Regions from separate parts of the Ensifer sp. ENS11 genome, predicted to be linked through region 1. Evidence: predicted binding sites of a transcription regulator. Region 1 holds the regulator's gene; each other region holds the start of a gene.

Region 1 (3,277 bases):
GCTTCTGCAGTGCGACAAGCTCGGCAATGCCGGTCTTTGCCAGTCCGAGCAGGCTTGCGAATTCCGCTTCGCTGAAGGGTTTGCCTTCGGCCGTGCCCTGGATCTCGACAATGCCGCCGGTGCCGGTCATGACGAAATTCGCGTCGGTCTCGGCGGCGGAATCTTCGAGGTAGTCGAGGTCGATGATCGACTGGTTGGCGAAGATGCCACAGGATATGGCGGCGACATGGTCCTTCAGGACCTTCTCGACCTTCACCATGTTGCGGGCTTCCATCCACTTCAGGCAGTCATGCAGCGCCACCCAGGCGCCGGTGATCGAGGCCGTGCGCGTGCCGCCATCAGCCTGGATGACGTCGCAGTCGATCGAGATCTGGCGTTCGCCGAGTGCGGGCAGATCGACGACGGCGCGCAGCGACCGGCCGATCAAGCGCTGGATTTCCTGGGTGCGGCCGCTCTGCTTGCCGCTCGAGGCTTCGCGACGCATGCGCTCGCCGGTGGCGCGCGGCAGCATGCCGTATTCGGCCGTCACCCAACCCTTGCCGCCGTTGCGCAGCCAGGCCGGAACCTTTTCCTCAAGGCTGGCTGTGCACAGCACGTGCGTATCGCCGAATCGCACCAGACAGGAGCCTTCCGCGTGCTTGGAGAAATTGCGCTCGAACGAAACCTTGCGCATTTGGTCGATTTTTCTGCCGGATGGCCGCATCATCAAACTCCTATCGTATCTGGTGAGCCTTCTAGAGCATGGCGCAGCCAAAGGGAACCGGTGGACAGCCGGGGATCGGGGCGATTTTTCCCTTTTGCTATCGGGCGCGGGGATCACTATATTTCCGGCGGCAGGATTGGCCTGCGAACATGGAGCGACATGGTACTGCGCAATCCCGGAGTGACCGATATCGCGGCGGCGCTGGACGAGCGTTCCGGTGAAATCTTCCGTCGCATCGTCGAAACCTATTTGAACAGCGGAGAGCCTCTCGGCTCACGCAACCTTTCGCGGTTGCTGCCGATGTCGCTGTCGCCGGCGTCCGTGCGCAATGTGATGAGCGACCTCGAAGATCTCGGGCTGATCTATTCGCCGCACATCAGCGCCGGCCGCCTGCCGACGCAGACGGGCCTGCGTTTCTTCGTCGACGCCTTCATGCAGGTCGGCAATCTCTCCCCAGAAGATCGTGCTTCGATCGATCGGCACGTGCGGTTGAGCGACCATGCCCAGCCGGTCGATACGCTGCTGGCAGAGGCAAGCCAGATGCTGTCGGGCATGTCGCGCGGCGCCGGCCTCGTGATCACCGCCAAGAACGATCCGGTGCTCAAGCATGTCGAATTCATCCGGCTGGCGCCCACCAAGGCGCTGGCCGTGCTCGTCGGCGAGCATGACCAGGTCGAAAACCGCATCATCGAGCTTCCCGCCGGCGTGACGAGCTCGCAACTGACGGAAGCAGCGAACTTCTTGAATGCCCATCTCGCCGGCCAGACGATCGGCGAGGTGCGCTCGCAGCTCGAAACCGTCAAGCAGACCGTGCGCAGCGAACTCGATGCCCTGTCCCAGGAACTGGTCGAGCGTGGACTGGCGATCTGGTCGGGCAACGAGGGCGATGAAAAGCCGGCACGGCTGATCGTTCGCGGCCGGGCCAACCTGCTCGAGGGCCTGGAGGGAACCGAGGATATCGACCGCCTGCGCATGCTCTTCGACGACCTGGAAAAGAAGGACAGCCTGATCGAGCTGCTTGACCTCGCAGAGAGCGGCCCGGGTGTCAGGATCTTCATCGGTTCGGAGAACAAGTTGTTTTCATTGTCCGGTTCGTCGCTGATCGTTGCGCCCTATCGCGACAGTGAAGATCGCATCGTCGGCGCCGTCGGCGTCATCGGTCCGACGCGGCTCAACTATTCGCGCATCGTGCCGATGGTCGATTATACCGCGCAGTTGATGTCGCGGCTTTCGCGCTGATCAGGCGCTTTTGGCCACAGGCAGCATTGAACCCTTGATTTTTCGGCCCTAAACCTCGATATCGGCATCAAATCCAGTCACTGGGCATTTTACGCCATGCGGCCATCGTTGCGCGCGGGCGTCGGAATGCGGAAGACAAGACAGACGAACACCGGAGAACGTCATGACCGACGAAACAAACAAGCACGGACACGAAGCTGCCGCGACCGACGAGGCAGTCAACGATACGCCCGAGGTTGTGGAAGCGGCGCCGGTTGCCGAGCCCGATCCGCTGGAGCTTGCAAGGGCTGAGAACAACGACCTGCGCGACAAGTATCTAAGGCTCGCCGCCGAAATGGACAACCTGCGCCGCCGCACCGAACGCGACGTCAAGGATGCCAAGTCCTATTCCGTTGCTGGTTTTGCCCGCGACATGCTCGCCGTCTCCGACAATCTGCGCCGTGCGCTCGATGCCATCCCGGCTGAAGCGAAGGAAGCCGGAGAAGCGGGCCTTACTGCCCTCATCGAAGGTGTCGAGATGACCGAGCGCGCCATGCTGTCGGCGCTGGAACGTCACGGCGTGAAGAAGCTTGAGCCGGAAGGCCAGAAGTTCGACCCGAACTTCCACCAGGCAATGTTCGAAATCCCGAACGCCGACGTGCCGAACAACACGGTGCTGCAGGTCGTTCAGGCCGGCTACACCATCGGCGACCGCGTGCTGCGCCCGGCCATGGTCGGCGTATCCAAGGGCGGCCCGAAGGCGGCAGCTACGGAAGGCGACAGCCCGGCGGCCTGAGCTGCGGTCTGATCCATTTCAACGCCGCGCGTCCACTCGGATGCGCGGCGTTTCTTGTTTTCGGCAATCATATCAACCGAACAACTGCCGCAGGTGATCGTTGAGGAAACGGCCCTCCGGGTCGACTTTCGCCCGTAATGCCCGGAAATCGCCGGATCGTGGATAGAGCGCAGTCACGTCCTCCGCGCCGAGGAAATGCAGCTTCCCCCAATGCGGCCGCGAGCCGTATTGGCGCAGGATCGTATCGACGTCTTTGAGATACTCCCAATAGTCCGTGCCCGGCTCGCCCGAGACGGAAAGCGTGATCGAATCCTGCTCGTAGAACGGGCTGATCCAGCCGGTGTCGCCTGCGGTGAAGCGGTATTCGATCGGGTAGATGCAGGTCGGGTGCTTTTCCAGCATCAGCTTGCGCACAGCTTTTACAGCCTCCTTGCCGTGGGCGATGGGCACCGCATATTCAAGTTCGTGGAAGTTCGGCACATACTCGATCGGATAGATCTCCGAGGAATAGGCGATCTTCTCGAACCCCTGCTCCATCGGCGGCCGGTCGGTGATGTCGA
Region 2 (3,277 bases), 470 kb from region 1:
GATGTCGCTCTTCTGGCCAGCACCGTCGACGATCGTGGTGTTTTCCTTGGAGATCGAAACCTTCTTCGCACGGCCGAGCATGTCGAGCGTGACGTTTTCGAGCTTGATGCCGAGGTCTTCGGAGATCACGGTACCACCGGTCAGGATGGCGATGTCTTCGAGCATGGCCTTGCGGCGATCGCCGAAGCCCGGAGCCTTGACGGCAGCGATCTTCAGGCCGCCACGCAGCTTGTTGACGACGAGCGTAGCAAGAGCTTCGCCTTCGACGTCTTCAGCGATGATGAGGAGCGGCTTGCCGGTCTGAACGACAGCTTCGAGAACCGGGAGCATGGCCTGGAGGTTCGAGAGCTTCTTCTCGTGGAGGAGAACGAAGACGTCGTCGAGGTCAGCGACCATCTTTTCCGGGTTGGTGACGAAGTAGGGGCTGAGGTAGCCACGGTCGAACTGCATGCCTTCGACGACTTCGAGTTCGGTTTCGGCGGTCTTGGCTTCTTCAACCGTGATGACGCCTTCGTTGCCGACCTTCTGCATCGCTTCTGCGATGTCGAGGCCGATCTGACGCTCGCCGTTTGCCGAGATCGTGCCGACCTGTGCGACTTCTTCCGAAGTGTTGATCTTCTTGGCCTTGGCCTGGAGATCCTTGACGACTTCGGTGACAGCGAGGTCGATGCCGCGCTTCAGGTCCATCGGGTTCATGCCGGCAGCAACAGCCTTGGCGCCTTCGCGAACGATCGCCTGGGCCAGAACGGTTGCAGTCGTGGTGCCGTCGCCGGCGATGTCGTTGGTCTTCGAAGCAACTTCGCGGACCATCTGGGCGCCCATGTTTTCGAACTTGTCTTCAAGTTCGATTTCCTTGGCAACTGATACGCCGTCCTTGGTGATGCGCGGAGCGCCGAAGGACTTGTCGATGATGACGTTACGGCCCTTCGGGCCGAGCGTGACCTTTACGGCGTCAGCGAGGATATCGACGCCACGCAGCATCTTTTCGCGCGCGGTGCGGCCGAATTTGATTTCTTTTGCAGCCATTTGAGAAAACTCCCGGGCTCATTGCCCATTGGTTGTCATGAAAAGGTGTGGACGACGGCAGATCAGCCGATGATGCCCATGATGTCGGCTTCCTTCATGATGAGAAGGTCTTCGCCGTTGATCTTGACTTCGGTGCCCGACCACTTGCCGAACAGAACGCGGTCGCCAGCCTTGACGTCGAGAGCAACAACCTTGCCGCTTTCGTCACGGGCGCCCGAGCCAACAGCGACGATTTCGCCTTCCTGCGGCTTTTCCTTAGCGGTGTCCGGAATGATGATGCCGCCCTTGGTCTTTTCCTCAGACTCGACGCGGCGGACGACAACGCGGTCGTGCAGCGGGCGGAAATTGGTGCTTGCCATTAGTCTAATCCCTCGATCAAATGACACTACGGATCGCTCAACGACCCGATGGATGGGTGTTAGCACTCTCTTTTGTCGAGTGCTAGCGAGGCCGAGATAAGGCTGGGTCCGGGACGAGTCAAGGATTGGCCGTTCAAAAAATTTCAGGCGACATGATTATCGGCGGCTGATGACAGGCAACGAACGGCGGCCGGGCCGGAACGTTTGCCTGCCTATTGCATGAAGCGGTCGGAATTTGGGCAGATCCGATATCGAGGATTTGCCTGGTCTCGCTGCCCGATCCGGTTGTTATCATGAGCCTCGGGGTCGGCAGGCCCTGACGCTGATGTCCCGTGGACCGTCTCCTCGGCATGAGGGAGGGGCGGGCGCCGAATCCTTGGGAATGGCGGCGATTTTCTAGGCGCGAGGCTTGTATTCTCGGCCCTTCCTTGCCATGCAAGCCGGAAACCGAGTTTGCAGGAAGCCCGCATGGCCGCAAGGATCAACAGTTTTCGGGAAATCGCAGGGCGCTATGACGTCGTGCTCTGTGACGTCTGGGGTGTTCTCCACAACGGCGTTCAGGCGTTTGCGTCGGCCTGCGAGGCCCTGGCGGAAGCGCGTGCAGCAGGGCTTACGGTTGTCCTCATCACCAATTCTCCCCGGCCAAGCCCCAGCGTCAAGGTACAGATCCGCGGGCTGGGCGTTCCCGATGAAGCCTATGATCGCATCGTCACGTCGGGCGATGTGACCCGCACCTTGATCGCCGCAGCCGACAAGAAGATTTTCTTCATCGGCGCCGAACGCGATCTGCCGTTGCTCGAAGGGCTCGGCACCGAGATCGTCTCGTCGGAAGATGCAGAGACCGTCGTCTGCGCCGGCTTCTACGACGATGAAACCGAAACGCCGGAGCACTATCGCGCGACGCTGACCGGACTTGCCAAGCGCAAGATCCCGTTCATCTGCGCCAATCCGGACCTGGTGGTCGAGCGCGGCCACCGGCTGATCCCCTGTGCCGGCGCCATCGCCAAGCTTTACGAGGAGCTCGGCGGCGAAGCCCGGATCGCCGGAAAGCCCTATATCTCCATCTACCGTGCCGCGCTGACGGAAGCCAAGGCCGTTCGCGGTCCACTCGATCTGTCGCGTGTCATCGCCGTCGGCGACGGTATGCCGACCGATGTCAAGGGCGCCCAGGATGCCGGCTTCGATCTGCTTTACATCAGTGCCGGTATTCACGCGCAAGAATACATGAACGAAAGCCGCACCGACGAGGCGAAGCTTACTGCCTTCCTGAGGAAGGAAGGTGCTTCGCCGAAGTGGTGGATGCCCAGGCTCGCCTGACGGGAAGATCGAGATGACGGTTTTTCATCGCAACGAAACCCGCGACCCGCTGCCCGAGCGTCTGCGTGGCGGCGTTGTCGCCATCGGCAATTTCGACGGTGTTCACCGCGGCCACCAATCCGTGCTGGAGCGAGCGCTGGAAGAAGCCGCGGCACGCGGCGTTCCCGCACTGGTGTTGACCTTCGAGCCGCATCCGCGCACGGTCTTTCGGCCAGACACGCCGGTCTTCCGGCTGACGCCCGCACCGCTGAAAGCCCGTATCCTCGAAGGCATGGGGTTTGGCGCCGTCATCGAATACCCGTTCGATCGCACCTTCTCCGAACTTTCCGCGTCCGATTTCATCCATCGGGTGCTCCTGGAGTGGCTGCATGCCTCGCATGTGGTCACCGGGTTCGATTTCCATTTCGGCAAGGGGCGCGAAGGCGGTCCCGCCTTTCTGATGGCGGCGGGCGGCGAAAACGGCTTCGGCGTCACCCTGGTCGACGCCTTCCGCGATGAGAATGCCTCGGTGATCTCCTCGAGCTTCATTCGCTCGCTGCTCGGCCAGGGCGACGTTTCTCACGCGGCCGGCTTGC
Region 3 (3,277 bases), on a different contig from region 1:
ATGGCGCCGGTCACCCGCTCGCAGGCGCTGACCATTCGCAATCTCTCCTACATCGATGCGGCGGTGACGCTCGGTTTGCAACGGTTCCATTGAGGGTTCGGACTCAAGCCGCGTGCGCGAGCATGCGGACGACCTCTTCGACGCTGCGGGGTTCAATGCCCAGTTCTTCCAGGCCCGGCAGATCGCTTGCCGCGACATTGTCACGACGCATGAGATCAACTTGGTTGCGCGTGAGCGGCGCCGCGGGAAGAAACTCCGTAGCCGCCGCCAAGATGTTCCATACCGCGAATGGCACAGGTACCGGCCTGGTTCGCACCTTGAATTGAATGGCGACCTTCTGAACGAGTTCCCGATACGAATAAATGCGCGGACCGGCGCACTCGAAAATCGATGCACCCGTGGGATTCTGACCCAGAGCCAAGCGGCTCACAGCCTCCGCCACGTCCTCGACATATACCGGTTGCAGCCGAGTGCTCCCTTCGCCGAACAGCGGATAGATCGGGAGGAGGCATACCAGCCTCGCGATCGTTGTGATGAACGCATCGTCGAGGCCCGTCATGACAGCGGGACGGACGATCACCGCGCCTGGAAACGCCGCCTTCACCACGTCCTCACCGCGACCCCGCGCCCGGATGTAATTCGAACGGGAATTCGGATCCGATCCGATGCCGGAAATCTGGATGAACGTCTCGACGCCGACATCCCGCGAAGCGGTCGCCAGAGCGGCTGCGGCTTCTACATGGACACGCTCGAAGGTCTCCTTACCGCGCTCGACATAAAGGCTGACCGCATTCACAACAGCGCGAGATCCAGCCACGGCAGCGACGATCGAGGATGGAACCAGTATGTCAGCGTCGATCTGCTGAGATGGCTTCTTATCGGAGGCGTTGTCCAACGTGTTCTTTGAGGGATGACGCGAGACGGCACGTACATCGATACCCTTATCCAGAAGCCTGCGCACGATCCGCCGCCCAACGAAGCCCGTTCCGCCGAACACTGTCACAATGTTCGCGCCGGCTAAATCATTTCGACCATGTTGGTTAGCCATCGTGCTCTCTAAGGTTCTCCGACCAGCAGCGGGTCGTCAGTCGCGTTCTCCCGTTAGTAATCGGACTTGGGCGGAATGAGTGTTTCTGGTTGCGCGAATCCCGCTGGCTACCACCTTACGGCAGGGGTTCATTCCACGGCCGATTTGAGGAAACGTTTCCAATTTGCATCCGTTCCGCAACCGTCCCCAATAGAACGAATTAATGAAGGGGTCTGTCGCGACCGTTGCTATGACGCTGAGCGCGAGGGAGATGGTCTAATCGCGAGGCATCAGTGATTAATAGTGCCGAATGGTAGGCAGATGGCAAGTCGTCAATTGCCATTGGCTGAAGGGCGACGTTCTATATTATAAGCTGAAGGAGACGAATATGGCTGCCCGAGAGCCCGGATATGCTCCGCGCGGCGGACCGCAGCCAAACCGTCGATCGCATTGGTTCGCTCGTAAAAGCCCTTGAACTGGTGCCCCCCGATGTCGCCGGCGAACTCGCTCGATCCGCCAGTTCGCGCGACTAGCAGTTTGCTATCGGCTCCACGTGAAGCCCAAGGGCGTCGCGGCGTTCGGCTGCTGGAGCGGAGTGGGCGTCTGAGCCGATTCCGCACCATTTGACGCGGCGATCGGTAGGAGGTTTTCCGTGTAGATGAACCTGCGGCATGCCTGACGGAGGCTCCCCGGCGTCTTTTGCTCGCTGAAGCCGAAAACATCGGTGCCTTGCTCGCGGATCCGCGACGCCAGGCGTGTGAAGCCGGAACTGACCCCTCAAAGCCTTAACGGCTATTTCTTGGCACTCCTATCAATCGAGTGCCAAAGGTGCTATGTAAGGATTGCAGCCGCCCTATGTGCCGGCAGCAGAAAGAATCTCTATGAAAATCCGTCCACTCCATGACCGCGCCGTCATCCGGCGCGCGCAAGGCTATCTCAAATCCAAGGGCGGGATCATCATTCGCGACATTACCAAGGAAAAGCCGCAGGAAGGCGAAGTGATCGCCGTTTGTCGAGGCACCCGTAATGAAGGCGGCAAGCTGATTCCGCTCGACGTTAAGGCCGGTGATAGGATTTTGTTTGGCAAATGGTCCGGTACCGATTTCAAGATTGACGGCGAGGAACCCCTGATCGTGAACGAGCCCGACATCATGGGCGTCGTCGAAAGACCGTCGCGGCCGAGAAAGCTGCCTGACAGTCGATTTCCAACCCCGCAATCTCAAGACCGAACTGGACGAACATAATGTCTGCCAAGGAAATCAAATTCTCCACTGATGCGCGCGATCGCATGCTGCGCGGTGTCGAGTTGCTCAACAACGCCGTCAAGGTGACGCTGGGCCCCAAGGGCCGCAATGTTGTCATCGACAGGGCCTATGGCGCGCCGCGCATCACCAAGGACGGGGTCGCAGTTGCCAGGGAAATCGAGCTGGCCGACAAGTTCGAGAACATGGGCGCGCAGATGGTGCGCGAGGTGGCCTCTAAGACCAACGACCTCGCCGGTGACGGCACCACGACGGCGACTGTGCTCGCTGCCTCCATCCTGCGCGAAGGCGTCAAGCTCGTTGCCGCCGGCATGAACCCCATGGATCTCAAGCGTGGCATCGACCTTGGTGTCGCTGCTGTCGTCAAGGAAATCCAGGTGCGCGCCAAGAAGGTCGAGTCTTCGGGCGAGATCGCGCAAGTCGGAACCATTGCCGCCAATGGCGACGCGACAGTCGGCGAGATGATCGCCAAGGCGATGGACAAGGTCGGCAATGAAGGCGTCATCACCGTCGAGGAAGCCAAGACTGCCGAGACCGAGCTCGACGTTGTCGAGGGCATGCAATTCGACCGCGGCTATCTCTCGCCCTATTTCGTCACGAATGCCGAGAAGATGCGCGTGGAACTGGAGGACCCCTACATCCTCATCCACGAAAAGAAGCTTGGCAATTTGCAAGCGATGCTGCCGATACTCGAGGCGGTCGTGCAGAGCGGCAAACCGTTGCTGATCCTTTGCGAGGATGTCGAGGGGGAGGTTCTGGCGACGCTGGTCGTAAACAAGTTGCGCGGTGGCCTGAAGATCGCGGCCGTCAAGGCGCCGGGCTTCGGCGATCGCCGCAGGGCCATACTGGAAGACATTGCCGTCCTCACGGCCGGCCAGATGATCTCTGAGGATCTCGGCATCAAGCTCGAGAACGTTACGCTCGACATGCTCGGCCATGCCAAGCGCGTGCTGATCGAGAAGGACACCACCACGATTATCGACGGCTC

What was found. Region 1 encodes HrcA, which represses chaperone genes, less so after heat shock. Its sites were predicted from a motif close to GTTAGCACTCNCNNNNNGNGAGTGCTAAC; they were not measured.
Region 2: groES (co-chaperone GroES) is a predicted target of HrcA. The motif match lies at 1,444-1,472, and genes of this name have one in related genera.
Region 3: IB264_RS31685 (co-chaperone GroES) is a predicted target of HrcA. The motif match lies at 1,826-1,854, and genes of this name have one in related genera.

What each region holds. Positions count from the first base shown of each region.
Region 1 is NZ_JACVAN010000001.1:305,536-308,812, forward strand. It holds gene rph (ribonuclease PH) at 1-703, opposite strand, end outside; gene hrcA (heat-inducible transcriptional repressor HrcA) at 863-1,942, shown strand; gene grpE (nucleotide exchange factor GrpE) at 2,106-2,717, shown strand; gene IB264_RS01580 (D-arabinono-1,4-lactone oxidase) at 2,790-3,277, opposite strand, start outside.
Region 2 is NZ_JACVAN010000001.1:777,876-781,152, forward strand. It holds gene groL (chaperonin GroEL) at 1-1,026, opposite strand, end outside; gene groES (co-chaperone GroES) at 1,089-1,385, opposite strand; gene IB264_RS03675 (TIGR01459 family HAD-type hydrolase) at 1,854-2,702, shown strand; gene IB264_RS03680 (bifunctional riboflavin kinase/FAD synthetase) at 2,716-3,277, shown strand, end outside.
Region 3 is NZ_JACVAN010000029.1:63,614-66,890, forward strand. It holds gene IB264_RS31675 (hypothetical protein) at 1-93, shown strand, start outside; gene IB264_RS31680 (complex I NDUFA9 subunit family protein) at 104-1,048, opposite strand; partial or broken gene IB264_RS34980 (NYN domain-containing protein) at 1,589-1,795, opposite strand; gene IB264_RS31685 (co-chaperone GroES) at 1,909-2,271, shown strand; gene groL (chaperonin GroEL) at 2,271-3,277, shown strand, end outside.